3 regions of the Colwellia sp. Bg11-28 genome follow, and region 1 is predicted to be linked to each of the others. Evidence: predicted binding sites of a transcription regulator. Region 1 holds the regulator's gene; each other region holds the start of a gene.

Evidence for each region. Region 1 encodes sigma-54, which starts transcription at its own class of promoters, with help from an activator protein. Its sites were predicted from a motif close to GTTGGCACGNNNNTNGNNT; they were not measured.
Region 2: CXF79_RS03695 (PEP-CTERM sorting domain-containing protein) is a predicted target of sigma-54. The motif match lies at 3,316-3,334, and genes of this name have one in related genera.
Region 3: flgB (flagellar basal body rod protein FlgB) is a predicted target of sigma-54. The motif match lies at 5,896-5,914, and genes of this name have one in related genera.

Annotation. Positions count from the first base shown of each region.
Region 1 is NZ_PJBA01000018.1:809,931-820,808, forward strand. Features, by position in the region: gene CXF79_RS20670 (STAS domain-containing protein) at 1-13, opposite strand, end outside; gene CXF79_RS20675 (MlaC/ttg2D family ABC transporter substrate-binding protein) at 17-790, opposite strand; gene mlaD (outer membrane lipid asymmetry maintenance protein MlaD) at 795-1,268, opposite strand; gene mlaE (lipid asymmetry maintenance ABC transporter permease subunit MlaE) at 1,356-2,132, opposite strand; gene mlaF (phospholipid ABC transporter ATP-binding protein MlaF) at 2,177-2,989, opposite strand; gene CXF79_RS20695 (calcium/sodium antiporter) at 3,256-4,236, shown strand; gene CXF79_RS20700 (KpsF/GutQ family sugar-phosphate isomerase) at 4,262-5,227, shown strand; gene kdsC (3-deoxy-manno-octulosonate-8-phosphatase KdsC) at 5,227-5,772, shown strand; gene lptC (LPS export ABC transporter periplasmic protein LptC) at 5,769-6,338, shown strand; gene lptA (lipopolysaccharide transport periplasmic protein LptA) at 6,325-6,933, shown strand; gene lptB (LPS export ABC transporter ATP-binding protein) at 6,938-7,678, shown strand; gene CXF79_RS20725 (RNA polymerase factor sigma-54) at 7,786-9,303, shown strand; gene hpf (ribosome hibernation promoting factor) at 9,330-9,617, shown strand; gene ptsN (PTS IIA-like nitrogen regulatory protein PtsN) at 9,726-10,178, shown strand; gene rapZ (RNase adapter RapZ) at 10,414-10,878, shown strand, end outside.
Region 2 is NZ_PJBA01000003.1:167,385-178,262, reverse strand. Features, by position in the region: one part of gene CXF79_RS03720 (IS3-like element ISCps3 family transposase) at 1-255, opposite strand, end outside; gene CXF79_RS23325 (hypothetical protein) at 341-676, opposite strand; gene CXF79_RS03710 (hypothetical protein) at 782-1,159, opposite strand; gene CXF79_RS03705 (hypothetical protein) at 1,281-1,550, opposite strand; gene CXF79_RS03700 (GNAT family N-acetyltransferase) at 2,018-2,473, opposite strand; gene CXF79_RS03695 (PEP-CTERM sorting domain-containing protein) at 2,659-3,267, opposite strand; gene speB (agmatinase) at 4,218-5,174, shown strand; gene CXF79_RS03680 (hypothetical protein) at 5,424-5,612, opposite strand; gene CXF79_RS03675 (DUF3422 family protein) at 6,128-7,501, shown strand; gene CXF79_RS03670 (aldehyde dehydrogenase family protein) at 7,660-9,081, shown strand; gene CXF79_RS03665 (APC family permease) at 9,090-10,493, shown strand; gene CXF79_RS03660 (helix-turn-helix transcriptional regulator) at 10,613-10,878, shown strand, end outside.
Region 3 is NZ_PJBA01000004.1:229,837-240,714, forward strand. Features, by position in the region: gene CXF79_RS04810 (flagellar assembly protein T N-terminal domain-containing protein) at 1-244, opposite strand, end outside; gene CXF79_RS04815 (FlgO family outer membrane protein) at 508-1,152, shown strand; gene CXF79_RS04820 (LPP20 family lipoprotein) at 1,236-1,703, shown strand; gene flgN (flagellar export chaperone FlgN) at 1,809-2,255, opposite strand; gene flgM (flagellar biosynthesis anti-sigma factor FlgM) at 2,304-2,612, opposite strand; gene flgA (flagellar basal body P-ring formation chaperone FlgA) at 2,780-3,472, opposite strand; gene CXF79_RS04840 (chemotaxis protein) at 3,680-4,609, shown strand; gene CXF79_RS04850 (CheR family methyltransferase) at 4,969-5,799, shown strand; gene flgB (flagellar basal body rod protein FlgB) at 5,951-6,349, shown strand; gene flgC (flagellar basal body rod protein FlgC) at 6,352-6,783, shown strand; gene CXF79_RS04865 (flagellar hook assembly protein FlgD) at 6,835-7,527, shown strand; gene flgE (flagellar hook protein FlgE) at 7,636-9,129, shown strand; gene flgF (flagellar basal-body rod protein FlgF) at 9,399-10,142, shown strand; gene flgG (flagellar basal-body rod protein FlgG) at 10,221-10,878, shown strand, end outside.

The sequences.
Region 1 (10,878 bases):
TCGCTTTACTCACTATTTATCCTTGCTGTTCATTTTTTTTCGCTGAGCTATCATCTTTTACGGCGCGATTTTTAAAAACAATGTTGCGAGTACTTTTGCTTTTTAATAATTCAGTAACGTAAGGTAGGCCTTTTTGTCTGATGATACTACCTAGCTCAGCTTGCTTTGAGTCAAGTAAGCTGATTCCCTCTGCAACCATATCAAATGCTTGCCACTGTTTCGTTTTTTTATTAAGCCTTACCTTGAACGCCACATCAATATTATCTCGACCCACCATAATAATACGCGTATTCACAGCCACTATTTTTTTACCCGCGAATGACCTTTCCGGAGAAAACTCCACGGCCTGATTATCATATAAAGTAAAGACTTGTGCATAAGAGCTCACTAAATATTCTCTAAATACGGGTACAAAGGCACGACGTTCGGCATCTGTTGTTTTTCTTAAATGTTTGCCAATGACTTTAAAGGCTGAGTATTTATAGTTGATATAAGGCATCAGTTCTTCTCGAACAATATCTTTCAACAAGTTTGGATTCTCTTGAATAGCTTGTTGCTCACGCGCAAAACGTTTAAAAGTCTGCTCAGCCGCACCTTGTACCATCTGATATGGATTACTTTGGTCTACGATTAGGCGCGTTGACTCTGTGGATAGCTCAGTTGTCTGAGAAGGCAAAGTTATTGCTGTTTCATTATTAGCAAGAGCACTCTTACTAATGGTCAAACTACATGCCAGGCCAATCGTTAAACCCAAAATAATATTACTTGTACAAAACTTAGTTAAACTCACCTATCTACTCCTCACCACTTCCTTGGCTAAATAAAAACTGTCCTATCAATTCTTCTAGTACTAATGCTGGTTTCGTGTCTTCAATAAAGTCGCCTGGCTGCAAAGTATCTACGGACTCATCTACAAAACCAGGTTGCACACCTAAATATTGCTCACCTAATAAACCTGCAGTTAATATTGCGACAGAAGTAGCTTCTGAGAACTTATTATATTGTGTATAAATTTCAAGAGTAACTACTGGTGTATAGTCTTCTTCATCTAATGAAATATCACTAACACGACCAACAACAACCCCACCTACTTTGATCGGTGAGCGCACTTTTAAGCCACCAATATTATCGAATTTAGCAAAAAGCTGATAACTTTCACCATTACCACCTATACCTGAGTCTGCGACTTTAAGTGATAACATCAATAAGGCCGCTAAACCTAATGCAACAAAAAAACCTACCAATAATTCTACTTTCTTAGACACCATGTCTTTCACCAACGCCTTGTAATAAAAAATTCACTAATAAAATTCTAACGAGATAACAATGTTCAGTAATTGCTTTATGAGCCTAAATTACTTGACGAACATTAATGCCGTTAAAATGAAATCCAAAAATAACACCAGTAATGATGATTGCACCACAGTTGAAGTAGTCGCTCGACTAATACCTTCAGAGGTAGGTTCACAATCATAGCCTTTGTATACGGCTATCCACATCACAACAAAAGCAAAAACAATACTTTTAATAATACCGTTGAGAATATCTTTTTGGAAGTCGACTTGATCTTGCATTACTGACCAAAAAGTACCGCCATCAACACCTAACCAATCCACACCAACAACATGAGCGCCAAGTATTCCTACCATAGAAAAAATAGCAGCTAACAGGGGTAAGCTAATAAATCCAGCCCAAAAACGCGGGGCAATTACTCGTCTTAATGGATCAATCGCCATCATCTCTAGACTTGATAATTGCTCAGTCGCTTTCATCAAACCTATTTCAGCGGTAAGTGCCGATCCTGCACGACCCGCAAATAACAGAGCGGCAACCACAGGGCCAAGCTCTCGTAATAACGACAGTGCAACCATAGGACCTAAACTAGCTTCCGCGCCATAACCCACAAGAATAGTATAGCCTTGTAAAGCCAAGACCATACCAATAAACGTACCTGACACCACGATAATCAACAAAGACAATACACCAACACTGTATAGCTGTTGCATCAGTAAAGGCGTGCCCTTGCGAATATTGGGTACATGCATTAACGCAGAGATCAACAAAATTACTGCGCGGCCTAGACCACTTATCATATTGAGCGTTTGTTTACCTAAAAACTGTATCTGCTGCACTATTTTCCGCCTTGAAACTGATTCATTTAATTAACTCTTTTTGACTATATTTTAATGAGTTCATCACTATAAGCTGGTGCTTCATAATGAAAAGGCACCGCGCCATCAGCTTCACCTTGAATAAACTGTTGTACTAGAGCAGAGCTATCTTGGCGTATTTGATCAGGTGTACCGTGGCCAATAATTTTCTTTTCAGCAACAATATAAATATAATCTGCGATGCTCATAACTTCAGGAACATCATGTGAAACCACTATAGAGGTTAACCCCAGCGCATCATTTAATGAACGTATTAACCGGACAATGACTCCCATAGAAATAGGGTCTTGGCCAGCAAAAGGTTCATCGTATAAAATGAGTTCAGGATCTAATGCAATAGCTCTTGCTAGTGCTACCCTACGGGCCATTCCTCCAGAAAGCTCACAGGGTTGTAAGTGCCTTGCACCTCGTAAACCAACAGCTTCAAGTTTCATCAAAACAATTTTTTCAATGATGGCTTCAGATAATTGGGTATGTTCTCTTATGGGGAAGGCGATATTATCGTAAACACTCATTTCAGTGAATAATGCTCCACTTTGAAAGAGCATGCTCATATCTTTACGGACTTCATATAAGTCAGCGCGCGATAACAAAGGGATATTTCTGCCTGCAAAAAATATATTGCCACTTTCAGGCTTTATTTGGCCACCAATCAAACGAAGTAAAGTCGTTTTACCAATACCACTCGGCCCCATAATAGCGGTAACTTTGCCTTTAGGAATAGACAAACTGATATCGTCATAAATCACCCGTTCACCTCGTTTAAAGGTCAGGTTTTCAATTTCAACCAAATTTTCTTCAAGTGCGGGATTTGTCATGGTTCAACGTCACTGTTGTTTATTGTCTGAATTTACAATAGGAATTCTTTTAATAGAGGTGATTTTACCTGAGCGGTAACAATTCTTCATTAGAAATAAACAAATAACAGCGCAATAAGTGTAAAAATTAGAGGTTAAATTGTAAGAAAGTGATCGTTTTTGCTCAAAAGTAAGACAAAAGAATATTATTTTCCTCCAGTTGACATTATTTACTTCTTTTTTGCCCAACAACCAGCGACAATTTACCCTTAACTTTGGAGTCATTAATGCTAGAACAAATAATTATATTACTCATTGCCCTTGTTGCTTTAGTTTGGAGTGCAGATAAGTTCGTTTTTGGTGCTTCATCATTAGCAAGAAACTTAGGTATTTCGCCAATGATAATTGGATTAACTATCGTTGCTATGGGTTCTTCAGCACCAGAAATGATGGTGGCTGCAACAGCATCAATGCAAGGTAACCCAGATACTGCCATTGGCAATGCTATTGGTTCAAACATTACCAATATTGCCTTGGTACTTGGTATTACCGCTTTACTACAACCGTTAACCGTTTCATCACAAACAATAAAGCGTGAAATCCCCCTTATATTAGCCGTTACCGCCTTAGGATATTGGTTACTTATCGATAATCACTTTAGTTTCATTGAAGGTATTATCTTGATATCTGGCTTTGCCATCTACATTATTACACTCCTTGTTATCACGTTGAAGAAAACAAAGGGTAAACCCAGTGATGATCCGTTGATTATTGAGGCAGAACAAGATGTTGCCGCCGCCGTCAGTATGAAGTTATCTTTAATTTGGCTGGGTGTTGGAATCATTTTATTACCATTGAGCGCGAGCTTTTTGGTTGATTCTTCTGTATATATTGCTAAGGCTTATGGTATTAGTGACTTAGTTATAGGCTTAACTATTATAGCGATAGGTACCAGTTTACCTGAGCTCGCCGCTAGCATTATGAGCATCATTAAAAAAGAAGATGATTTAGCATTAGGCAATATAATAGGCTCTAACATTTTTAACATTTTAGCTGTTCTCCCAATAGCCGGTCTAATAGCTCCTGGTAATATTGACGCTTTAGCTGCCAGCAGAGATGCGCCTTATATGTTAGGTATTACTTTGCTGCTATTTATCTTATGTTTTAGTCGTCGCTTAGGTGCATTTAGAATTACTCGTGCCAAGGGTGCATTATTACTGTTAAGCTTTATCGCTTATCAGGTATTACTTTTTAGTCAATTGTCATAATAAAGGCTGCTGTTAATTAATCATTATGAAAAATTTCAAAGAATTAGCAAAAAACGTTATTGAGATTGAACAGCAAGCCATCGCTGAACTAGTACAGTTTATTGATGATAACTTTGAACTTGCCTGTCAACTCATGTTTCATTGCAAAGGACGAGTAATCGTCATTGGCATGGGTAAATCAGGTCATATTGGTGGTAAAATAGCGGCTACACTTGCTAGTACTGGCACACCATCATTTTTTGTTCACCCTGGAGAAGCTAGTCATGGCGATCTAGGCATGGTCACTAGCAATGATGTGGTTTTAACCATTTCTAATTCGGGTGAAACTAGTGAAGTACTTGCTATTATTCCGGTTATAAAACGCATCGGTGCTAAATTAATTTCTATGACTGGCAACACTGAATCTACCTTAGCTAAATTAGCCGATACCCATGTTTGCATTAAAGTATCGGCTGAAGCTTGTCCTCTTGGTTTAACGCCAACATCAAGTACCACGGCAACCCTAGTAATGGGTGATGCATTAGCCGTTGCTTTACTCAACGCGCGTGATTTTACCGCAGAGGATTTCGCTTTATCTCACCCTGGTGGCAGTTTAGGCAAACGTCTATTACTGCGCCTAAGCGACATTATGCATAAAGACGATCGCGTACCTATGATTTCGGAAAATGCTCTTATCAAAGACGCCTTAGTTGAAATGTCCTTAAAAGGCCTGGGCATGACTGCTATAGTTAATGAACAACAACAACTAGTCGGTTTATTTACTGATGGTGATCTTCGCAGGGTATTAGACAATAGGATAGATATCCACAGTGAAAGTATTAACACAGTAATGACCCATAACCCTAGTGTAGCGCAGAGTGATATGCTTGCCGCACAGGCGCTAAAAATAATGGAAGATAAAAAAATAAACGGCCTTATCATTGTCGATAGCAACAATATACCTGTAGGTGCAATGAATATGCACGACTTCTTAAGTTCCGGAGTACTTTAATGAATACCCTATATGGCAATGTAGAACACAACGTTTTAGCTAAAGCGCAACAAATAAAGTTACTGGTATGTGATGTCGATGGTGTATTTTCTGATGGCAGAATTTATTTAGGCAATGATGGTGAAGAGCTAAAAGCTTTTCATACAAAAGATGGTTTTGGCATTAAGGCCTTAGGTGCTAGTGGCGTTGATGTTGCGATTATTACGGGAAGAACTTCAGCTATCGTTGAGTATCGTATGAAAGCATTAAATGTTGCACATATTATTCAAGGCCAAGAAGATAAGTTACCTGCATTAATTGATTTAATTGAACAATTAAACATTACTATTGAAGAGGTAGCGTACATTGGTGATGATGTACCTGATTTACCTTGTATTGAAGCCGTTGGCTTAGGCATTAGTGTTTCCGATGGACATCCTTTAGTTCTTCGTTCTGCCAATTATACCACTTTTACTCGTGGTGGATTTGGCGCCGTAAGAGAGACATGTGATTTGATCATGCAAAGCCAAAATAGCTTAGACAATGCATCAGGCGCCAGTATATGAATCGATTAAATAGCCTAGCGCTATTTGTCTTACTGCTTAGTGCGCTAATTTATGGCATTATTGAATGGCGTAGTGCATCAATAGAACAAGATACTTTAATTGTTGATGAGCAACGTCCGGATTTTATTGCTGAGCAGCTAGAAAGTAAAATCTATAGTGACTTAGGGCAACTCTCCCACACTATTGAAGCAGAAAGAATGGAGCATTACTCTGATTTGGAAGTCAGTTACTTTGAATTGCCGAATTACACATTATATCCGCAAAAAGAAGGCCAGCCATGGAAGGTCAGTGCGCAAGAAGCGACACTTTACAAAGACAACCGTGTAGAGCTAAAGAATCAAGTACATATTAAAGCGACAGAAATTGACGGCTTAATAAAAGAGATTCACTGCAAAACAATAGCATTAGATTTAAAAACCAATATCATTAGTTCAGAGCAATCAGTTGTTGTGGTGGGAAGAGATTTCACCATGTACGGCTCAGGATTAATTATCGATTTAAACACAAAAAAAATGACCTTAATCCAGCATGAACGTACTATTTATAAAAAACATGATGAAAGTTAATTTAATTAAAAAAACAGTTTCAGTTTTAGCCGTAGCCTCAAGTTTACTCTTTGTCAGTAACGCTTTGGCGGCAATAAAAGATTTGGAACAGGAAATAATTATAGTCGCTGAAAGTCAAGATGCCGATCTAAAAAATAAAATTATCAGTTATTTAGATAATGTTATTATTCGTCAAGGCTCTATTTCTATTACCGCCGATGTAGTTAAAGTCTTTAGTCAAGTTAATAAGAAGAATGATGAAAAAAATGAAACTTATTTGGCAAAAGGCAAACCTGCTATATTCGAGCAACAACTAGAAGATGGTAGCTTAATTACCTTGCAGGCAGATGAAATAACCTATAGCCCTAACTCGAATACAATCATTATTTCAGGTAATGCCCTAGTCAAGCAAGCTGGAAGTGAAGTCAGTGGTAATGAAATAACTTATAATACTGTCAGTGAAAAACTACAAGCACGGAGCGCTAATAATCAGCCTGTTACTACTATTTTACAACCAACGGTACTCAAGAAACAGAAAGAGACTTACGAAAAATCTAAAGAAGAAAAACCAACTGACAAGGTAGTAGAAAAAGAAGGCGACAGTAGTGACAACTAACACAGTGAAAACAACACCTGTAAATACACTGATTGCCGATGGTTTATCGAAGTCTTATAAAAGTAGACAAGTCGTTAAGAATGTTAGTTTGCAAGTTGACGCAGGACAAATAGTTGGCTTATTAGGCCCCAATGGCGCCGGAAAAACCACATCCTTTTATATGATTGTTGGCTTAGTCCCCAATGACAATGGCTCGATCAAACTCAACGGTCAAGACCTTACCCTTGCTCCTATGCATGAAAGAGCCCGAAGCGGTATTGGCTATTTACCTCAAGAAGCCTCAATTTTTAGAAAGCTAACTGTTTCTGATAATATTATGGCGATATTACAAACACGTAAAGAGCTTAGTGAAACCCAGCGCGCTGAGAAACTTGAAAATTTATTAGAAGAGTTTCACATTTGTCATATCAAAGACAATACCGGCATGAGCTTATCCGGTGGCGAAAGACGAAGAGTTGAAATTGCCCGAGCACTCGCTGCAGATCCTCAATTTATTTTATTAGATGAGCCCTTTGCTGGTGTTGACCCAATTTCGGTTGGCGACATTAAAAAAATCATCTTACACTTAAAGCAGCGAGGCATAGGTATCTTGATCACAGACCATAATGTGAGAGAAACATTAGACGTTTGTGAGCATGCTTATATAGTTAGTCATGGTGAAATTATTGCGCAAGGTAATGCAGATCAAATTCTTGCTAATCAAAAAGTCAGAGATGTATACCTTGGCGAACAATTCACGCTATAGTAAAGCGATAGGCTAGTATATTTAGCCAGAATGCTTAATAGAATAGTAGTTACCCATTGTAATAGCGTAACTACTAAGAATAATAAATAGGAAATCATATAACCTAGATGCGCCCTACACTACAGCTCCGTATTGGACAACACTTAACAATGACTCCACAATTGCAACAAGCTATTAAGCTGTTGCAATTGTCTACGTTAGAGTTACAACAAGAAATTCAAGAAGTTTTAGAGAGCAATCCATTACTTGAACTTGATGAAAAAGCTCAAAGTGATAATTCAAGTGAACAAAATAATCTTGAAGAAGCCTTTTCATCCAATACTAATGAAGAAAAAACGGATCAACCTGCGGGTGATGGTAGTGAAGAACAGCAGGCCAGTATTGACGAAATCAGTACTACTGAGGCGATGGAAAAAAGTGATATACCAGAAGAACTAAATATAGATACTACTTGGGAAGAAAGCTACAGTGCTGGGGTATCAAATACTGGCGCAGTAAGTAGCCCTGCTGATGACTACACCTATCAGGGTGAAACCACTGATTCCATTCAAGATCATTTATTATGGCAAATGGAATTAACCCCTTTCAGCGATACTGATAAAACCATCGCAATTGCTATTATAGAAGCAGTCGATGACGCCGGTTATTTAACTGTATCACCAGAAGATATCTTAGAGAGTGTTGGCACTGAAGGGCTCGAGCTTGATGAAGTAGAAGCCGTATTAAAACGTATTAATATGTTTGATCCTATTGGTGTCGCAGCTCGCTCCATTCCTGATTGCTTACTTATTCAATTAAATCAATTTAGTGCTGATACCCCTTACCTGAAAGAAAGTAAATTAATAATCAACGACCATATCGATCTACTTGGTAATCGAGACTATCGCCAGTTAATGCGTAAAACCAAATTAAAAGAAGATCAGCTACGTGAAGTGATGCGTTTAATTCAAAGCTTGAACCCTCGTCCGGGTGATGCGGTAATTAAAGGCGATGACCAGTATGTTATTCCAGATGTTTCTGTTGAGAAAAAAAATGGCCGTTGGGTCGTTGAATTAAATTCTGATACTGCACCTAAATTGTCGATTAATAAACAGTATGCGGCAATGTCTAAAACAATGAAGTCGTCAACTGATGATGGACAATTTATTAGATCCAACTTGCAAGAAGCTAAATGGTTTATTAAGAGTTTAGAATCTCGCAATGACACACTACTTAAAGTGTCCAATTGTATTGTTCAACGCCAGCAAGGTTTTTTAGAACATGGTGCTGAAGCCATGAGACCTATGGTACTAAACGATATAGCTGAAGCTGTTGATATGCACGAATCCACCATCTCACGTGTTACAACACAAAAGTATATGCACACGCCAAGAGGCATCTTTGAACTCAAGTACTTCTTCTCTAGTCATGTCAGTACAGAGAATGGTGGTGAATGTTCATCTACAGCAATTCGTTCTTTGATTAAAAAACTTATCTTAGCGGAAACACCTGCTAAACCGTTAAGTGATAGTAAAATGGCTAACTTATTAGCTGAGCAGGGAATAAAAGTGGCACGACGTACAATTGCTAAATATCGAGAATCATTAGCGATACCACCGTCAAATCAACGTAAGAGTTTACTTTAGAAGACTACAATAAAAGGATCATGTTTATGCAAATTAATCTTTCTGGACACCATGTTGAAGTAACTAGTTCATTGCGCGAATATGTCGATACAAAATTCTCAAAATTAGAACGACATTTTGATCACATTAATAATGTCCATGTTGTACTTACCGTAGAAAAGCTTAATCAAAAAGCTGAAGCTAATGTTCATATGAATGGCAGTGAAGTATTTGCTTCTGCAGTCAACACCGATATGTATGCCTCTATTGATACCTTAGTTGATAAACTTGATAGGCAGATTCTTAAGTATAAAGCTAAGGTTTCTCATCATTAAGTTGAGTTAGCCCGAAAGACCGCTTTAAAGTAATTAAAGCCTATTAAAGCAGGCGTCCTGAGCTAAATGATTTAGCGTAAGTGGCGCCTTAAAACCATTAACACGATTATGCAATTATCCGAAATATTAACAACAAGCTGTACTAGTTGTGATGTAGCAGTAACCAGTAAAAAACGTATTCTAGAAAGAATTTGTCAACTCGCTGCGATTCAAATAACTGATATAGAGCAAGATGAACTATTAGATAGTTTACTCAATAGAGAAAAAATGGGTAGCACTGGTATAGGTAACGGTATTGCGATCCCACATGGTCGATTGCCCAATACAAGTAAAGCTGTTGCGGTGTTAATAACAACAGAAAAGGCAATCGATTTTGATGCCATAGATAATAGAGACGTAGATATTTTTGTTGCCTTATTTGTGCCCGAAAATAGCTGCCAAGAACATTTAGATACGCTACAAAATATTGCTAAACTATTTAGTGATAAAAAGATGATCAAGCAAGTACGAAAATGCAATGATAATCAGGCACTCTATAACTTAATTCAACAAGCAAGCTAGCAATATATATACCCAAGCCACTTGAAGCTGTGTGTTTCAGGACCGCTGAGCATAAGCGGCTCAGGGGCCGCCATAGGGCTGGTTTAGAAACGCTTTATGCTACGTTATTGATTTCGACAAGAGAATAACTATTCTCTTCAATCAATGTCTTGCCTAAAGGCGTTTCTAATTCCAGTTGAAACCTGCATCTTCATGTGGCTTGGGTATAAGTTGCCGCGCATTCGGAATAGTATAAATGAAATTAATCATTGTTAGTGGTCGCTCAGGCTCAGGTAAATCGGTTGCACTAAGAGTTTTAGAAGATCTTGGTTATTATTGTGTAGACAACATCCCTATTAATCTTCTGCCGGCATTAACCCATACTGTTATCAATGACTATGAAAACGTTGCGGTAAGTCTCGATGTTCGAAACTTACCGAAAGACCCAGAAGATATCCCAGAAATTATTGCTTATTTACCTAAAGCAGTAGACGTTAACACGTTATTTTTAGATGCCGATGATAATGACTTAATCAGACGCTTTAGTGAAACACGCCGTTTGCATCCCCTTATTAAAGAGAATATGGCACTTGATCAAGCAATTGCTTTAGAAAAATCATTACTCGAGCCTATATCTACTAATGCCGATCTATATATAAATACCAGTCAACTTAGCCCTCATCAATTGGCTGATTTAGTCAGAGAGCGGATTTTAGGTAAA
Region 2 (10,878 bases), on a different contig from region 1:
TTCACGTTCAAGTTGCTGTTCTTTGGTCAGTACTTTTTTGGCTTTTGATTGCCCTGCCACTTTTTTTCGTTTATCCACCACAATGATCCCTTCACGATATTCTTTTCGCCATCGTGACAGCATAAATGGGTGTATGTCGAGTTTTTCAGCGACAGATTTGATTGTGACGCCGACAACAAAACTCAGTTGAACAGCATTGACTTTAAAGTCGTTTGAATACTTCCAAGTTCGTCTTGGATTGTTGTACTTTGGCATAAGACACCTCATCTTTAGTTAGATTTTGGTGTCCGTTAAAGCGGGGGAACTTCATTGTCCGTTTGAACGCCTTGTTAGAGCTATTTTATGAAATAGAAATCCCTGACATAAATAGTTTATATAAAATAACATATAGAGCACACGTAAGGGCTGTGAGCCCAAATGATCCAGCAAAGCTAATGTCAAAAACTTTCTTGAATACGAGAAGCAAAATAAAAGGAGATAAGAGCAAAGTTGCAGGAAAAACTTTACCAAGAAGAAAGGTAATAATAGCTGCAAGAACAGGTGCAATAAATGACTTAATTAAAGTTGGCTCTGGCGCTCCTATCATTGTTGCACTTATTTTTATCGGAAAGGTCATACATAGTGTGGCGAAAGCAAAAATAGCTAGTGCGGCAAACCCTGTGATTTCAATATTCAAATTAATATGCTCCTTGCATCAAAGTTGAGGTAGCTCTAACGCCCAAATAACAGGCTAAGTAATGGTTGGCTAAAATTGTGCAGCGAAGCGAAACGTAGCCAACTGTTACGTGTCCTTGTTGATTATCTTGTTAGGCTTACTTTTAAACTTTACAGTCAAAAACAAAATAATAAAATGCACAACCAGTATACTAAACAATAACTTGGCTAAAGAATAGCTAGAATTAAATTGAGCATTTAAGTATTCCTCGTTTGAGAGATTAAGCTCATGTTGCATTTCAATTTGTGATACTAGCCCTGAACGTTCGAGAGGAATTGATTCATTCTTTAATACAGAAATAAACTGATTTTGTAATTCCGTCATTTGTTCAATTGTATATTTTGATTTTGATTGCTCGTAATTATATTGCGGGAACCATAACGAAAAAACGGAAAATGCTAAAAGCGAAATCATGGACAAAGTCAGTAATATTTTGTGAGCCATAGTTTAAAAAGTATCCATACTTGAGGTAAGCCTAACGCCCTAATAATGGGCAAAAAATTGTTGGCTAAAATGTTGAGGAACGAAAACAGCCAACTGTTTTTTGTCCTTATTTATTAGCTTGTTATATGGCAACTTGCTCAGCCACTTTTGCCTGAATTTTATTTACCAATTCAGTTGAACCTTTGATTGATAAACCTTCATAGGTTTCGGAATATATCTTAATTTTTTTAGAATTGATATTTGCTTCCCAAACCGATATTTCCTGAGAACCTACGACGTTATAATTCTTTTCTTTAACTGTTGCACCAAAGCTAGCCAAGACAATTTTAAGTGCCTCGAATAGTTTATCATCAGTTTCTGAGCCTAAAAGTACAGTTGAAGTGCCAAACATATCCCTTGCCATATAACAGCTTATTATGGAGACTTCTCAGTAATGTCCGTCCCATAACTTTAATTTTATGTGCATTAATATCCCATATTTTCAGTGTCTTATAAACTAAATATATTTTATTTTTGTTAGGTTTTGGATATTACTGAGACTTCTCAGTAATATGACACAGTCAATCCATTAGAAAATATATCGCAAATATTTTGAAGCTAACTTCCGCTCTGCGCACCAAGGGAACATAAACTCAGTAATAAAACATCAATTTTAGTAGCTAATTGATCTCTATAAAGAGACTTACAATGAGAGATTAAATTATCGGAATTAGCTATGAAGTGTGAATTTGATTTGGGGCCCTTTTTCTCTTTATTATTTATTAAGGGTTCCAATGGTGCTCCATTAGTATCTTTAGGTCAGGATAAATGGATATTTAAGTCCAATCGAGCATTTAAATACAACTGTTTTTGCTTCGTTCAAAGGCCTTGTTCTACCTGTAACGAGTAATTGTGAAAGTCTTCAGATACTTTTTTATAACCTAGTTTCTCATACAAATGTTGACCCGCTTTGTTTGAAAATGCAGTCATTAAATCTATTCGAGAAGCACCCTCTGCTTTAGCATAACTTTTGGCTTTATCCATTAATGAAGCACATACTCCTAAGTTACGGCCGCTGTCATCAACATACAAATCATAAAGAATATAAATTTTTACCGCGTCAACAGAGCAAAAAGAAGGATACATTTGAACAAAACCTAAGGTTTTACCATCCTTTTCAACAAGAAATATTGTCGATTCACCTTTTTCAATACGTTCCGAGATGAACTGCTCTGCCAATGCAATATCAGGTTTGCATTCATAGAACTGTCTATACAAATCGAATAGTCGTGCAATTACTGGGATGTGCACCTTAGTAGCTTTAATGATTAACATATTCACTCTATTTATTAGATAAGGTATAGCGCCCGAACAAGAGACTTTTATTGGTTGGTTAAAATATGGAGCGAAGCGAAATCTAACCTACTGTTAACAGTCCTGTTTTATTGGCTTAATAGGCATAAAAAAGGCCCCAATAAATATTAGAGCCTCCATACATCAAAAATGTGCAATTAAAGTAATTAAGTGTTTTTATTTTTTCTTGAAAAACTTAATCCAACCAAGCTAAGACCAAATATCAAAAGTGTAGCTGGCTCCGGTACTGATGTAGATGCATAACCATACTGAAGATTTGCCATGCCGTAATCACTTTCTGAGAAACTATCACATTGGGTGATTGATGTGTTTGAACAATAACCAAACCCATCAATGGTGACATCACTCGAGTAAGTCCAATTTCCAGAGTTTTGAATGTAGTTATCATTACCACTAACAGCCACCAATCTATATTGTTGACCAGAAAGCAGATCAAAATTCACTGAAGAATAGCGGTATGAGCCTAAAAGAGTATCAGTAGAATTTACATTTGTTGATACTAATAATGTCCCTAAAACTTCATCAAAGATTCCAACTTTAATCGACTCACTAGAAAAACCATTACCTAAATAGTCATAAGCTCCAAGTGATGTTACATTAAGATCGGTAGCACCAACTGTGAATATAGTACCAAAAGACCATGAGCCGTTTGTACCAGCGCCATTTTCCGAAATCACTGTTCTTATAAGTGAAGCATTTGCTGACATAGCAAATACAGAGATTAACAACAAGCTAGCTAATTTGATTATTTTCATAAGCTTTTCCAAATATGTATTAATTAATATGTTTTAATTTAAGTGTTAATGCAAAAAACTCGCCAAGTTCATAATCAATTGTTTTAAATGGTTTTATCTAGTCTTTTTTCTGATTAACACTGTAGGCTGTAAAATATGCTGACATGACCTTTATGTTTAGCGTCCGTTTAAATAACTTATTAGCTTTTAGATTTTAGATTTTATTGTAACCAAATCCCCTTCTACAAATACACATTCATGACGTTCACGAACTTTAAAAAATCATCTCCAGTTTCTTTATACTCAGTTTTTCTCTCGATTCGGGTATTTACTAATAAGTCACCATCAATACCTAGTTTTTGACCATTTCTAATAGCGTTATCCATAGCTCTTTGAAGTAAGTTATCTTTGGGGCCAGATATATAAGCTAGAGATATCATATTTACTTGGTAGCACGATTTCCCTATAGTATATAATATTATTGTCTTTAATATCAATTAATTGGACTTTAAATATATTGCTTTCGGGTTATTGCTGAAACTTCTCAGTAATATGGCATGAATAATTTATAATAAATGCTGTTTTAAAAGGCTTACAGCGAAGAAAAAGGAATCAGAGTTAGTGAAGAAGTGGGTGAGTAATTTGGGGCCCTTTTTACCTTTATTTTTTATTAAGGGTTCCAAGGGTGTTCTATTAGTATCTTTAGGTCAGTATAAATGGATATTTAAGTCCAATCGAGCATCAACGTAATACTGGGCTGATGCTTAGTTTTTCGATGTATTCCCACTAAAATTCTTCAAATAATACAATAAAAATACTTTTTCACCCTCTTTTGGGTATAACCAAATGACCGTTAAGTTGCTACATTCATTGTAGGCATTAGAGCGTGCTCATAAATAAACTAAATAGAGCAAGGCTAAATTTACAATATTAGGTGTAAGAACACGGATTGCACTTAAGAGGGTTAGAGTATGACAGATAATAATTTCAATCAGCCATTAGGCGGTAATCAAATGCCACGTTTTGGTGGTCCAGGTACTATGTTTCGCTTACCAAGCAGTGAAATAAGCAATGACTTAGATATTGGTATTGTTGGTGTGCCACTGGATATTGGTGCGAGTAACCGAAGTGGTACACGCTTTGGCCCTCGTTCTGTTCGCAATGAATCAGTCTTAGTTCGTCCTTACGGTATGTATACCAAAGCTGCGCCATTTGACAGCTTCCAAATTGCAGACATTGGTGATACTCCAATAAATACATTCAATCTAGCTGACTCTATTCGAATTATTGAAGCGCATTACGATACCATTATGGCGAGTAATATTAAGCCAGTGACTGTTGGTGGCGATCACACTATCAGTTTGCCTATCTTGAGAGCCTTGCATAAAAAGCACGGCATGATGGCATTAGTTCATGTTGATGCCCATGCGGATATTAATGATTCTATGTTTGGTGAAAAAGAGTGCCACGGTACTATTTTCAGACGTGCTATTGAAGAAGGTTTAGTTGACCCAAAAAAAATGATTCAAATTGGTCAACGTGCAACCGGTTATAGTGCGGGTGATTTTCAATGGGCGGTGGACCGAGGCGTAAGAGTTGTACAGGCAGAAGAATGTTGGTTGAAATCGTTAGTTCCCTTAATGGAAGAGGTGCGTGAGGTTATTGGTGAAGATATACCGACTTATTTAACGTTTGATATTGATGGTATTGATCCAGCATTTGCGCCAGGAACTGGCACACCAGAGCCAGCAGGGTTAACCTCGCCACAAGCCTTAGAGATCATTCGTGGCATGTGGGGTACTAATCTTATTGGTGCTGACTTAGTTGAGGTATCACCACCATATGATACTTCAGGTAATACCTCCTTATTAGCAGCCAACCTCATTTTTGAAATGCTTTGTAGCTTTCCAGGTTGTATTCGTAGATAAAGAGCAATGGTGACTTAACTACAGAAAAGGGCGTATACCTCAGGGTATATGCCCTTTTTATTATTTCTTATTGCTTCTTCTTAATTCTTACTGGTCGTAGTTTTAAAAGGCACTGTTCTATCTGTTGGAGGGGTATGTAATGAGTAGGCCTGTTCTGTGCCGCGTAGATATCGAGTATGAATCTATATGGTATAACACTGACTCAGAAAGGCTGGGAACTGTTCAGTGAAGTATTACTTTGAATGACGATTAATTGTAACCGAGCACGTAACAGCTATTCGCTTCTTGTTCTACATATAAGCGTTTTTTAAGTAAGTTAACTGCAAAGTTACTACTGAATTCAACATCAGAGTTGAAAGTAGCTTCCTGAGATAAGCTCTCTTCATTACTTGCTGTATTTAACTCCTGAGAGGTTTTTGCTTCGTTACGGTTATTCATAATCACTCTACCTATTGTCGTAATGTGTAGTATTAGCTTATTACAATTTCAGAAGTAACTTGATTAATAAATACCCGAACGGGGGGATTACTCACGTTAGTAATGCAATGCCGTTTTAGTAAATCCACCCAGTTCATCTGTTGAAACGAAAGTACTCCTTAAACACAATTCACACTCATCGAGAGGCATTTTTATGGGTGATTGTGCGTGCAAAAAGATCTATTAAGTTTGATAGATGTAAAACTTAACGTGTATTGTTTTGTATTTAACATAAGCTTAAATTGTTATTCAATAGATAAAACAGATTACAGTGCAGATTGTAATCACTCATCCTGCCAGAGTTAATGGAGTAATGCAGGCATTGTGAAGACTGAACTGGCTTAACAATGTGGTCAACTAAATCGGTTAATGAGCGCGTCCGCTTATTAAGTAATTAGTTTAACTTAATGATACCTAACCAAGATGACTTGGATCTGAACTAGTTAAGCTAAGTGACGAAAATAAGAGGAAGTAGATTGGAACTTTTTACCGCGAATGAGAGTCCGGAAAAACTGGGGATAGGCAAAGCTAATATCTTTATTCAACCGAATCATAAAGCGTATGGCCAACTGAATAAACATGCCTATTTCAGTCAAAGTTATGCCGATTTACATGCTAGACCGTTTCCTGTTTCAAATGTACCGCTTCGCGTTTCACAAGTTTGCTTTCTTCATCAAGAGGGTGATAGTCAAGCCGTTGAATTAGCTCACTTACATGAGTTATGTCATCGATATAGCGTCAATCCTCCTTTAGCCAATGCATCGTGTTTTTACCAAAAAATGGGTGAATACGAAATTAGGTGGGAGCGCCATACAGAATTTAGTAGTTACACCTTTTTAATACATGACAGCGGATTGAAACCCTTTGACTGCCCACCTGTAGCGCTAGTACCCATTGATTGGCTTGAGGGGATATCAGGTGAGTTAATTGCTGCCGTTCATATTGATGCGTTAAGTGAAGGAAGCGTGACCTTAGAAAGAGATCATTTACGTCAATATTTTGAGGGACAGCGGTTAATGGGCTCTGAATTACATAATGGCGAGGCTATTATACTCAGTGCATTGCGGTTACATGAGGATAACTTTAACCGAATATTGTTGGTTAATACTAGTTTGAATGAATGTCAAAGTGGCCGCGTGCTTAGAGCACTATTAGAGATTGAAGCCTATCGAAATATGACCTTATTGGCTTTTCCGCTTGCACAACAAGTGAGTATCAAAGTCAGCAAAATGGAATCGCAATTGGCCATGTTGCTCAAGAAGCAAAAAGATATTAAGTCGTCGAATGATGAGCAGAAACAACTGGCTGAATTGTCATCAATGGCAGCTAATATTGCTGAAATCATCGCTAGCTCACGTTATCGCTTTGATGCAGGCAGTGCTTACTATGAAATGGTAAGAAGTCGGTTGGCTGAATTAGAAGAAAAAGACATTAATGAATTACAGACTTTTAGTGCCTTTATCGACCGACGATTATCTCCGGCATATCGAACCGTACTTGCGGCAAAACGTAGGCTTGATGATTTATCGAGTCGAGTCGATCGCGCGAGTGACTTTTTACGCACCCGTATTGATATGGCGATTGAAGCACAAAATCAAGCATTGCTGACATCAATGGATAAAAGAGCGCAGATGCAATTCAACTTACAACAAACAGTTGAAGGGCTTTCAGTAATTATTATGACCTATTACGTACTGGCACTGTGCAAGTATTTATTGGATGCCAGCAGTAGCCTTGGTTATACATTTAATAGGGAAGTAGCCTTGACGTTGTTGATGCCAATTGTACTTATTAGCGTCTGGATGTTTAGCCGCCGGATAAAAAATGCAGTACAAAAAATTGCACCCTGATTGAAATAATCTATTGGTTAACAATGAAATAAGTTCGTTATTTATACAGTTGTAAATAGAGTTTTGAATGGTTTGGTTTGTGTACTCCCCTAAAGGGGGTACTTAACTTGATAGGGCTAGCATAGTCTAAGTTATTATTTTTATAGCGGGATCAAAAAATGTATACATATAACAAGCTCTATATTAATGGTGACTGGCAATTGCCAAACACTGAAGACACCATTGATGTGATCAATCCGGCTAACTCAGAACTTTGCGCTAAAACACCCAGTGCATCAATTGCAGATGTTGATAAGGCAATAGCAGCAGCAAAATATGCATTTGCGCAATGGTCAGCAACAACACCAGCAGAGCGAAGTCAGTTAATTACTGCTATTGCTGATGAAATGCAAAATAGAATAGATGATTTTGCGAGTGCTATATCTACCTCTATGGGCTGTCCTAAACATCTTGCTTTTGATATTCAAGTGCAAGGCGCGATCGACGCCTTTAGAGGTTATGCCGACATGGCGTCTTATGTTGATGAATCATCAACAGAACATGGCGTGATGCAATGTCATTCCGCAGTTGGTGTTTGTGTTTTAATCAACCCATGGAATTACCCGTTATCTCAATTAGTTGGCAAGATAGGTCCAGCATTGGCAACCGGTTGTACTATTGTTGCTAAACCCGCAGAGCAAACGCCTTTGCAAGACCTTATTTTGGCTGAAATCTTTGACAAAGTTGGCGTACCTGCTGGCGTGTTTAACGTAATTACCGGTTATGGTTTCAAAATTGGTGAGCATTTATGTTCACACCCTGACGTTGATATGGTTTCGTTTACTGGCTCTACAGGAGCGGGTATTAAAGTTGCTCAAGCGGCGTCAACAACAGTTAAACGTGTTTGTCAGGAACTTGGTGGAAAATCTCCGTTTATTATCACTGACGATGCAGATTTAGCTGCAGCTGTTCGGTATGGCGTTGAAGATGTCATGATTAACTCGGGTCAAACATGTTGTGCATTAACTCGTATGTTAGTGCCTGAATCACTTTATCAGCAGGCGATTGTTATCGCCAAAGCCGTAGCAGAAGAAAATGTGGTTGGTGACCCACAAGACGAAAACGTTACCATGGGGCCTTTGAGCTCGTCCTTACAACAAAAAAGAGTTTTAGACTATATCAATATTGGTATTAAAGAAGGTGCTGAACTTGTGACCGGTGGACCAGAGATCCCCGCTCGATTACAACAAGGCGCTTATGTAATGCCAACTATTTTTACCAATGTAACCAATGACATGACCATAGCACAAGAAGAAATATTCGGACCTGTGTTATGTATGATCCCTTATTCAGACGAACAAGAAGCAATTAAAATTGCCAATGATACTGTCTTTGGGTTGTCATCAGGTGTTTTTGCAAAAGATGCAAATGCTGCACTTCAAATAGCTCGAAAAATCCGTGCTGGACAAAGTTATATTCAAGGCACTTATTTCAATTCTCATGCACCGTTTGGTGGCTTTAAGCAGTCAGGAAATGGTCGTGAATGGGGAATTGAAGGATTACGCGAGTTTATTGAAGTGCAGTCTATAATTATAACTTAGGGGAAAGTATGAGTGAGCTACATTTACATGAGAAAACGCTTGGAAAAAGGGATATATTTTTATTCTGTATTTCAGCCGTATTATTACTAGATACCTTAGCTGCTGGGGCCGTAATGGGACCAACAGTTATCTTTTGGTGGGTAATACTGACTATCTTTTTTTTAGTACCTTTCGGTGCTATCAGTACTGAACTTGGATCAGCTTACCCTGAACAAGGCGGTATTTATGCTTGGGTAAAAAGGGCATACGGCCAAAAAATGGCATCACGAATTAGCTGGTATTACTGGTCTAATGTTGCCGTTTGGGTACCTGCTATCTTCATTCTTTTTGCGGGCGTATTCTCGCAAATATTCATGCCTGATATGTCGCTAACAGCACAAATCATCATGGGTGTGGTACTGATATGGGTTGTGGTTTTTGTTAATATTGTTGCCTTAAATGTGGGTAAATGGATCCCAAATATTGGGGCAGCGATCAAGTTAATTATCTTTGCATTATTAATTATCGGTGGCATCTTGTATGGCATGGAGCACGGTATAGCAAATGAATTTACCTTAGCTACGATGATCCCAAGCACAGAAAATGGCGGCTTGAGCTTACAATATTTACCTGCAGTTGTTTACGGTATGCTCGGTTTTGAATTAGCCAGTGCTAGTAGCGCTGAAATGAAAGACCCACGTAAAGATTTACCTAAAGCTGTTTTCTCATCAATTGCTGTAGTGGTAGGTGCATATATCTTAGCAACTACTGCGATATTAATTGCACAACCTGCTGATAAAGTTGATGTAGTTGATGGTTTGATGGATACCTTAGGTCAGTTCTTCGGTGGCAGTCCATTGGGTGATGCTTTCGTTGTTGTTCTCGGTGTTGGTGCACTTTATACCTTCTTCTCAAATGGTGCAACGTGGGCAATGGGTGCTAATCGTGCAGCAGCAGAAGCGGCTATTGATGATGAATTACCGGCATTGTTTGCGGTTGAATCTAAGCATGGTACACCCGTAGGTGCGTCTATATTACTTGGTATTTCTGCTTCAATATTACTGATTTTATATGGTGTGATGGCGGGTAATAACGAAGATTTATTCTGGTCTTTATTTGCTTTTAGTGGTGTTATTTTTATGTTGCCTTACGTTGCTGTGTGTACAGCATTTGTTAAAATACGTGAAACGCATATTGGTATTAATGGCAAAATTGCAGAGGATGGCACGTTTAGATTTCCAGGTAGTCCTAAATTTGTAAAAGCTTGCGCCTATCTTTGTGCCGCCATATTAATGGTAACGATAACGTTATTTATTTATGTACCAGGCGAGGGTGTTGCTTGGGAAGTATTATGGGGTGCCATTGGTGTTATCATCATGGGTGAAGTAGTTACTTATCGTGGCATGAAAAAAATGAAAACAGCTACAGTGTAACCAATATTGGTTTAGGTATTGTAATCGCTTGAAACAGCGACTCTTTTGAGTCGCTGTTTTGTTTGTATTTCAAACTTTACTATTATTAAGTAGAAACTTTTGTTAAGTGCGGTCATTTTATGAAATTAGATAAATATAGTTTAGCGCTAATTGAGCTAACTCAGCATGTTGGTACAGAGCACTTTTATTCTAAATTGAAAGACTTTTTTAAAATCACTTTTGATTTTGATGAGCTAATTGTTCTGCAATTTCATAAGTCTGCAGATACAAAGTTACATTATCGTTATGGAAATGATGGTAAAAAAAACATGCTGTATGGTGAGGAGTCTTGGCGCTATTTAACACGCTTATATGTACTAGATCCTTTCTACCGAGTGTTTGCTGA
Region 3 (10,878 bases), on a different contig from region 1:
TTGCTCTTATACTGATTTGATCTTGCGTGAGTAAGCCATTGACTACTTGCTGAACACTAGAAACACTAGCACCTGATACAAGCAGCGCTTTCTTAAGTGCGTTTTCCATCGCTTTGGTACGTGCAAGCTCAACACTGATATCATTGGTACGAGCATGACCTTGGGTCTCATACCATTGACTGCTAGCAGAGAAACTGCATGAAAAGCTGACGATGAAAACTAACGTTGTGATGAATTTATACATAAGTCTGGTTATTTTCCTAACTTGGTTCTAGTCATATTAATTGTTCAACAGTAAGGACTAACACCCATTAATACGGGGTGATAACTATAATAAAAAATACGATGCATATTTCATGCCTCATCACTTCGTATTGTTACTATTTCATTAGATTTACTTTGATAGGTATTATTGGCTTAAAATGTGCATCTGTGTATAGATAAATGTATAAATTAACATACTGCGACTAAGGCTAAATATGGTACTTAGTTTTAAAGGGGAATATCATGAAAAAATGGCTTATACCATTGATTCTGCCAGCTTTACTCTCGTGTGAGACCACACCTGATGAGGGGTTTTATCAAACTACTCATATTGAAAAAGGTGAAATTGATAGTTACCAATTACCACGACATGCCATTAACGATGTAGTAAAGGGCCTAGCTTATCAAATGCTGACGAGCAGTAGCTTTGTTAATGCAAAAACCCCGGTAGCGGTAGCTTCTTTTGTTGATCTTAAAGATCTTGAAACGACTAACTGGCTTGGTAATCAGCTTGCAGAAAGCTTTGTGCATGAGCTACAGCGACATGGTTTGGTCGTTATAGACTTTAAAACTACAGGGCATATTCGTGTAACCAAAAAAGGTGATTATGTCTTTAGTAGAGACTGGCAGGAATTACCTGAACGTCAGATAATTGACTACGTAGTCTCTGGCACTATGGTTGAGCAGGAAGATGGCGTTTTAGTCAATGCCCGTATGATAGGTATTCAATCAAAGGTTGTAGTTGCTACCGCTCAGTCATTTATCCCTGCTTGGGTTTTGGGTGATGAAATGAATCATAGTGAAAAAGTGAAAATGAAAGACGGTATGATTATACGCGATAATACTATGTTGCATAACGATGACCGTGCTGTGATTATACAAAATTAGTATTCTCTTCACTATTCCAGTTTTATCTATCAGAGTGAAATCATAATGCTATTTTATCAGCGATTACTATCAAAGGAGTACCTATGAATAACTCATTGATTAGATCCATCCTTATTTTGAGCGCACTTTTTTTGACCAGTGCCTGCTCCCTTATTTACGATAAGCATGTGCAGTGGGAAACAGTAAAACCAGAAATTTTTCCTGTGCTTTATGCAACAGGCTTTGCCCCCATTAGTATGCAAAGATCAACCCATGAAACTCAGCGGATGCTGATGGCCATTAAAGCGTCAAAAATTGCCGCTTATGCGGAGCTAGCTGAGCAAGTATACGGACAACAAGTTTCAGGCAAGGTCACTATGGCCGATTTACTCATTGAAGATCAGCAGTTAACCGCTTCAGTGCAAGGTATCATTCGCGGGGCTAAAGTTATTAAAAGCTATCCTGTGGGTGACGTTTATACTACTGAGCTGCAGTTAAATTTTGAAGATGTTTACAATATTTATCAAGCAAACCAGAATAGAAAAGAAATTAAAGACGTGACACATTTTTGATTTAGCATGCTAAAGATGAACACATAAAAAAGGCGTTAATCTGTAGGATTAGCGCCTTTTTTATTTCTTAATTAGTATTTATTTCTAGGGGCTTAGTTTTTAACGCTAAGCTTTTAGTCCTAGACTAGAGAGTCCTGCGCTTTTTTTACCTTTCTTGTCATAGGTAATTGCACTCTTATTATGATTTTCTAATAAGCTGGTTTTCATGCGTTCTACCGCAAGTTGAGATTGTTGAATGATTTGTCCGTTGATTAAGTTTTGCTGTTGGCAATGAGTTAATAAATCGGTTATTTCAGCAAGTTCTTGAGTCAATTTTCCTGCTGCTTTATCTTGAGCAAAAAGTTGATTTTGACCTATGGTTTGGTCAAGCTGTTGAATTGCAATTAGCAGCGTATTTTTTTCTTGGCTGATGGCTAGCAAGGCTTGTGGATCATGCTGTTGTAAAATGTGCTTTTCGTTAGCAATGATCTGGGCAAGTGTAGTTAACTGCTGATGTTGTTGTACAAGCAGTTCATTGGAGGTTAATCCTTGAGAATCTGGCCCTAGGGACATAAAGTTTGCCTTTGATTTTACTATAAATGATGTATTTACAGTCTATCGTTAAACAAGCTTAAATTCAAAGTTAGCAATACTCGCTGCTAATTTTTCTGGATTAATTTTATAGTCACCAGAGCTAATCGCTTTTTTCAGCTCATCAATCTTCTTTTGATTAATCACGGGCGCATCCACCGCTTTTTTTTGTAATTCATTAAGTTGTTTTGCTTGCGGAGTAATCGACACAGAATCTTGTCCTGAGCTTTTTACTTGGGCATTGTTCGATGCCGTTTGCGCAGTATGCTGTTTTACTTTATTTTGTTGGGCTTGCTGAACTTGATTGCTAGCATTCAAGTTATTGATATTTATAGCCATAATTTCATCCTTTAACAATGAAATGATATTTCAAAAGAGTTCTATTGTCTCGTTATCGGCCATAGGCGTAATAACTTTAGTTAAAAATAGATTAAATTATAAATAACATTTTGAGTCGGTTAACAACGATATTATTTATTAACCCTACCTATGTGTATATTTCTTGATTATAGATGAATTATGACTTGGTTAATACCTTTGACGCGAGGGGTGATGACTTTCTTTGACCGAGTATTCTTGACTCTTATCTGCTCATTAATATTACCTGAACTCAATGCGACTCCCTGGGTTTTGATACTAAAACTGTCTGATGAGACAATAATAGTCACCACATCACCCTTACATATTAAACAAATACTTCTTTTACTGATGGCTCTACCTTTGGCAATTCGCTTTTTCGCTTTAGCGCCAAAAACAATATTAGTATCAGTTAGTTTGTTGCCGCGGATCTTATTAATGGGTATAAAAGCAAGCTCGACATTACTTTCGTCAAGTTTATCTCCTTTACTAATTGTATTCTTAGCAATTAAAACTGCTTTAGTTATTTCAACTTTTGCCGATAAATATATTTTCCACTGTATTGATTCATCACAGCTAATTTTAACATTTACATTTATAGCGCCATTCTTTTCAGGTATATTTGCAGTTAAGGGAATTTTACAGGGTTTAATCGTAATTCTAGGGTCTAGATGAGCGACTGAAATACGCACCTTTTCTTCTTCAGTTGAAGGAAACTGCTCGATTAAATAATTTTTTGCAAAACGCTCAATAAAAGCACTGTCTAGCTCAGTTGCAACCGTAGTTGTTTGCTTAATGAGCAATAAGAATATAAAAGTTAAAAAAAGTTTGGTAAAGCGCATATATTTTGTTATCTATCGTTAAGTAAATGCAATTAGTCGTCTATGCTTAACCTGGGTCAGCAGTGTGAAATAAGGTTCTATCATACGTCAAGTTTCAGACGCTTAGTGTGATTATCAACTCTATATATTAAATACAATTCAAGAACTGTGCCTTATATGTTTATTAGGTTAAACATAATAATTGCTACGGTCTTACATGAGGTTCATATGGCAGGCATACTCGATTCAGTAAACCAGCGTACACAACTTGTTGGCGAAAACAGGTTGGAATTGTTACTTTTTAAACTTAATGGCAGACAACGATTTGGTATTAATGTTTTTAAAGTACGTGAAGTTATGCCATGTCCGCGGTTAACTCTGTTGCCTAAGCAAGATAGCTTTATAAAGGGTGTCGCACATATCCGAGGGCAAACTATTTCTGTTATTGATTTAAGTAAATCAACGGGCGGTCCGGCAATTGAACAAACAGCTGAAAGCTATATTATTATTGCTGAATATAACCGAAGTGTGCAGGGTTTTCTTGTTGCCGGTGTTGAGCGTATAGTGACTTTAAGCTGGGCTGATGTGATGCCACCACCAGAAGGTGCTGGTAAATCTAGTTACTTAACTGCGGTGACTGAAATAGACGGTCAGATGGTATCAATATTAGATGTTGAGAAAATTTTAAATGAAATTAGTCCTGTTTCTACTGAAGTGAGTGAAGACATCATCGATGTTTCTATCGGTGAAAACTTAGGCGATAAGTTGGTGATGATTGCAGATGATTCAACCGTTGCAAGAAATCAAGTTAGAAGAGCATTAGAGCCATTAGGTATTAATATGGTATTAGCTAAAAATGGTCGTGATGCTTTAGAGCAATTATTGGCCATTGAAGCGACTTGTGAAAATAGCATCACTGAAAAAGTGGCGTTGATGATCTCTGATATCGAAATGCCTGAAATGGATGGTTATACTTTAACCGCAGAGGTAAAAGGTAATGATCGCATGTCAAAAATGCCAATTATATTGCACACTTCGTTAAGTGGTGTATTTAATAATGCGATGGTGGAAAAAGTTGGTGCAGAAGATTTTATTCCAAAGTTTCATCCAGATGAGCTAGCAACTGCTGTGAAGAAATGGTTAAAAATAGAAGATTAACTCTGAGTATACCCGCTCAACTTGAAGATGCTCGTTTCAGGAAGTCTGAGCGATTCATCATTAAGGCACATTTTTTATTAAGGGTTATTCCCTTAAAAAGAAATGTAACGCAGAGTATGATTTGCGCAGCCTTCCCCAAGGGGATGGTTTAGAAACGCTTTATGCTGCGTTATTGATTTCGACAAGGGAGCAACCATTCTCTTCAATCAATGCCTTGACTAAAGGCGTTTCTAATTCCAGCTGAATCATGCATATTCAAGTGGAACAGGTATATAGCTGAATAGTTGTTATCGAAAGTTAACGACGACTCTCCAATTGATGGAGGGTTTAGGAAAATACGAAATAAGTAGGAAGCAATAGTGTCAGCAAGAGAACTTGATGAAAAAAGTTACAACCAATTTAGAACCTTCTTAGAGCAGCAATGTGGCATAGTACTCGGCGAAAATAAGCAATATTTAGTTAAAAGCCGATTAGCGCCATTAATGGCTAAATTTGAGCTCAGTTCATTGACAGAGTTAGTCAATCGTACGTTAACTCCTGTTGAGCGGCAAATGCGTGCCGCGGTTATAGATGCTATGACCACTAATGAAACCTTATGGTTTCGTGATGACTATCCTTTTAAGTTACTTCAAAGCAAGTTGCTTCCTGATTTTGCCAATCGTAAAACACCGGTTAAAATTTGGTCTGCGGCAAGTTCTTCTGGTCAAGAACCATATTCCATTGCGATGGCCGTGTTGGAATATCAACAAAAAAATCCTGGTGCATTCCCACGTGGAGTACAAGTTATTGGTACTGACATATCAACGACTATGTTGGAGCATTGCAAATACGGTCACTATGATAGCCTAGCACTTGCTCGAGGGTTATCTGCTGAGCGAAAGAAACGCTTCTTTGAGCCGGGTGATAACGGTATGTTGAAAATAAAAGACGAAGTAAAGAAAATGGTGAGCTTTAGACCACTTAATTTACTCAATAGTTATAGCCTAATGGGCCGTTTCGATATCGTGTTTTGTCGTAATGTATTAATTTATTTTTCCCCAAAGATAAAAACACAAATAATTAGTCAAATTCATGGCGTGTTGAATAACGATGGCTATTTATTTTTAGGCGCTTCGGAGTCTTTATCTGGAATAAATCAAGATTTTACTATGCTACGCTGTAATCCTGGTATTGTTTACCAGAAAAAATAACGCAATCTCTCCACCCCGCTAACAGCGATTCTTCCTTGCTGTTAGCCCTCTCATTCTAGTCTCATACCTAACTCTTTATCCTCTATTGATTTACTAACTGGCACAAATTTTGTATTCCTTTTAGCTAATCGTTAATCATTGTGAGGCTAATATGGCTATAGGTTTTGATAAAGGCTTTCAACTGCATACACAGGGCATGCTTATTCGCTCTCAACGTGCAGAAGTTATCGCCAGTAATATTGCCAATGCAGATACCCCAGGCTACAAAGCTAAAGGGCTAGACTTTAATCAAGCACTAGCACAAGCGGCAAACAAGCAAAAAATGGGCATGTCTCGCACCAATGATAAACACTTTGATATACGAACAGAGTTAAATAATTCCGTTGACTATCGTGTACCTAATAACCCTGACACAGGCGACGGTAATACGGTTGACGTACAAGTGGAGCGAAACTTGTATTTAAAAAACTCAATGGAATATCAAGCAAGCATTCAGTTTCTTAATGGAAAAATTAAAGCCATGAAGAAAGTTATCAGTGGAGGTCAATAATTATGAGTCTTTTTAACGTATTTGATATTACCGGTAGTGGTATGAGCGCACAATCAGTCCGCCTAAATACTACCGCGAGTAATATTGCCAACGCTGATAGTGTTAGTAGCAGTGCCGATAAAACTTACCGTGCGAGACACCCTGTTTTTGCCGCTGCCATGCAAGAAGCTGCCGCAGGACAGGGGAAAAATGATGGTAGTGGGGTTGGTGTTGATGTTTTGGGTATTGTTGAAAGTGATAAACCATTAAATGTGGAATATGCACCGAGTCATCCAATGGCTGATAAAGAGGGTTATATTTACAAACCGAACGTCAATGTCATCGAAGAAATGACCAACATGATCTCGGCGTCTCGTTCGTATCAAACAAATGTGCAGTTGGCTGAATCTGCCAAAAATATGTTAAATAAAACATTACAGTTAGGGCAAAGATAGTGAGCAATTTTGATATGTCATTTAGTCTATTGCAAAAGGTAGGAGTGGATAATGGAAACAGTTAAGGGTGTTAGCCCGTTAGATGCTATCCGTTGGCAGAAAGAAGAATACACAGTTGCAGAGCAAGATAAAGGCATGCTTACACAAGCTGACTTTTTTGCTTTATTAACTAAAGAGTTATCTAACCAGGATCCAACCAAACCTGTTGATAATAATGAGATGATTTCACAAATGACTGCCTTCTCTACAACGGATGGTGTTCAGAAACTTAATACTTCATTTGATAGCTTTGCAACGTCGATGACTTCCAGCCAAGCGTTGCAAGCATCTTCTCTCGTGGGTCGAAGTGTTTTAGTTGAAGATAATGTCTTTGGTATGGCAGAAGGTGAAGCAGTTAAAGGCAAATTGGTATCTGATAAGCCTGCCAGTAATGTGAATATTTATGTTGAGAACGTTGCCGGTGAAGTTATTCAAACTGTCCCTGTTGGTAGTGTTAAAGCAGGCGGTTTTACTTTTACTTGGGATGGACAAACGGCTAAAGGCGAACCTGCTGCAGAAGGTGCTTACCGTTTTCGTATTGTTGGTTTGGTCGAAGGCAAAGCATCAGAGTTAGAAGCCCAAACCTACCGTAAAGTTGATAGTGTTACGTTAGCAGGTACCGGTGGAAAAATAGTGCTTAACCTTAATGGTGGCAGCGCTATGGCATTATCAGATGTAGTTGAAGTATCCGATGGCGAGACTTAGGTCTTATCGTAAAAGCAATTAAACAAAAATTATAAACTTTACCTGACAGCACAAGTATCGAGCAGTACAGGTGTTAAGCAAAATATCGAATTTTAAAAGGATTAAATTATGTCATTTAATATTGCATTAAGCGGATTAAACGCTGCACAAAAAGACTTAGATGTTTCATCAAATAACATTGCTAACGTAAATACGGTTGGCTTTAAAGAGTCACGCGCTGAATTTGTTGATGTTTATGCATCATCATTGCTTGCTTCAGGTAAAACTAAAGTAGGTGACGGTGTTTTAACAGCAGATGTTGCGCAGCAATTCTCTCAAGGTAGTATTCAATTTACCAATAATGCGCTTGATTTAGCTATTACAGGTAATGGCTTTTTTGCCACAGTCCCTGAGCTTGGTTCTTTAGAAACTTCCTATACACGTGCCGGTCAGTTTAAGTTAAATTCAGATAATTTTGTTGTTAACTCGCAAGGTGGTCATCTTTTAGGTTTTCCTGTCAATCCTGATGGCTCATCAGCTTCAGTAAGTTTAAGTACTGCAGAGCCCATTCGGATCCCTACGGCATCGGGCGCACCCACAAAAACCAGTGAAGTCGATGTACGAATGAATTTACCTGCAGGTGATAGCTATATTACCAGCGCACCCGCTAATTTCGACCCAGAAGATCCACTAACATTTAATAACTCGACTTCAGTCACTATTTTTGATTCATTAGGTGATAGTCATATTATGACTTATTTCTTTGTTAAAGATGACCCAGCAGTCGCACCTAACCAATGGATGATGTTTGCATCTGTCGATGGTAAACCTATCGACTTAGATGATAATCCTGCTGTGCAGACACCAGCAGATGCTTTAGTTGTTACTAGAACTACAGATGTGGCGACCGCACAAGGTGTGTATGATGCCATAGCCGCACCCTCTGCAGCTGATTTAGCGACGCTTAATGCAACAAAAACGGCATTGGCCACTGCAATTTCAGCAACAACACCTGTTAGTGGCACAGGAACAAAAGGGGCGCGTTTAACGTATAACTCGTCTGGTGATTTTATTTCTCAGTCGCCATCACCAACTAACGGTGGCATCCGAACCGTTGATTTCTCTGGCCATTTACCTAATGGTGCTGATCCAACTCAAACGGTTAAAATTGATTTTAATTTAGATAGTGCAGCACCGAACCCTAATGAGCCTACACAGTTTGCTTCAAATTTTGAAGTAACAGCCTTAAATCAAGATGGTTTAGCGGTGGGGCGATTAACTGGTATTGATATTGGCGTTGATGGATTAGTTAGAGCGACTTATAGTAATGGTACTTCTCAGCCTTTAGCACGTATTGCTATGGTGAATTTTGCCAACGAACAAGGTTTATCACAAACAGGTAGCACCAACTGGAAAGAAAGTATTGTGTCAGGGGAAGCCCTTGCGGGTGAAGCTGGTTCAGGTACTTTTGGTACAATTAACTCTTCTGCATTAGAGCAATCGAACGTGAACTTAACCACAGAGTTAATTGACTTAATTTCAGCACAACGTAATTTCCAAGCTAACTCGAGAGCGTTAGAAGTTGATAATCAGCTGAACCAAACGATTTTACAAATTAGATAATTGGAAAGATAACTCCTTTGCTAGCAAACTAACGCTAGTCTTCGTTCTACAATTATACCTAAGCTTCCTGAAATACGCCTCTTCAAGTAGCTTGGGTATAAAGCTGCTAGTTAAGTATTACCTACTTAACTAGCAGCTTTTTTATTGTTACACCCCCGTAACCAGTCAAAAAATCCATTAGCATTTAAACCACTCGTTAACTATTTACAATAGCTGGCACTCTATTTGCATTTATCAAGTATAACCTTTTACTTTTTTGGAAATACATTATGGATAAGTTGCTTTATATCGCCATGAGTGGCGCTAAACAAAATATGCAAGCCTTATCAATCAATGCCAACAACTTGGCGAATGCTAAAACTACAGGCTTTAAAGCTGATTTAGCACAAGCGCGAAGTATGCAAGCATTTGGCGAAGGATTACCTTCGCGTGTTTTTTCAATGACAGAACGTGCTAGCCAAAATTTTGACTCTGGATCTATTCTCCATACTGGTCGCTCTTTAGATATGGCTATTGAAGGCGAAGGTTTTTTTGCCGTACAAGCCGAAGATGGGCAAGAAGCTTATACTCGTGGCGGTCACTTTCGTTTAACAGAAACGGGTGCATTAGAAACCAATGATGGCGAATTAGTGATTGGTGAGAATGGACCAATTACCCTGCCGTTACCGATTAACAATATTCAAATCTCTCGCGATGGCACTATCATGGTTCAGCCAGCAGGTGCACCTAGCAGTGTTCAAGAAGAAGTTGGTCGTATTAAACTGGTTAACCCAGACACTCGACTTGTTGATAAAGGTAATGATGGTCTTTTTCGTGCCAAAAATGGTGGCCAATTAATTGCCGATGTTAATGTCAATGTTCTTGGTGGCGCACTCGAGTCGAGTAATGTTAACCCTATTAATGAAATGACAGACATGATTGCCTTACAGCGTCAGTTTGAAATGCAACTAAAAATGATGAAAACAGCAGAAGAAATTGATTCAAGTGCTTCTTCATTATTACGTGCTTTCTAAGCATAGCAATCTATCAGTCATGTTTAGCTTAACTAAAATTAACTCAGCTAAACGCTACTACTCAATCAGAGGTGATGTATGAACGCAGCATTATGGATCAGTAAAACAGGCTTAGATGCGCAAACCAAAGATATTGCGGTAATCTCTAACAACCTTGCCAACGCCAGTACTATCGGCTTTAAAAAAAGCCGTGCAGTATTTGAAGATTTACTTTATCAAAATATTAATCAACCAGGTGGTCGAACTGCGCAAGATACTGAAGCGCCTTCTGGTTTAATGTTGGGTGCTGGTACTAAAGTGGTCGCGACACAAAAAATTCATACCCAAGGTGACATGATTACCTCAGATAACGCCCTTGATTTAATGATTCAAGGTGAAGGTTTTTTTGAAATTCAAATGCCGGATGGTAGTTCTGCATACAGTCGTAATGGTCAATTCACCATGGATGATGAAGGTAACATGGTTACCCCAGGTGCTGGTTATATGATCCAACCGCAAGTGACTATTCCTGAAGATGCCTTGAGTATTATTGTTTCACAAGATGGTGAGGTTTCAGTGACGCTACAAGGACAACCTGACCCAGCAGTCGTTGGCCAAATTAACTTAATTAACTTTGTTAACCCTACAGGTCTTCAATCGATAGGGCAAAATTTATACACCGAAACTGCGGTAAGTGGAGCACCACAAGAAGGGGTTCCGGGTTTAGAAGGTTACGGTATGTTAGTTCAGGGTGCTT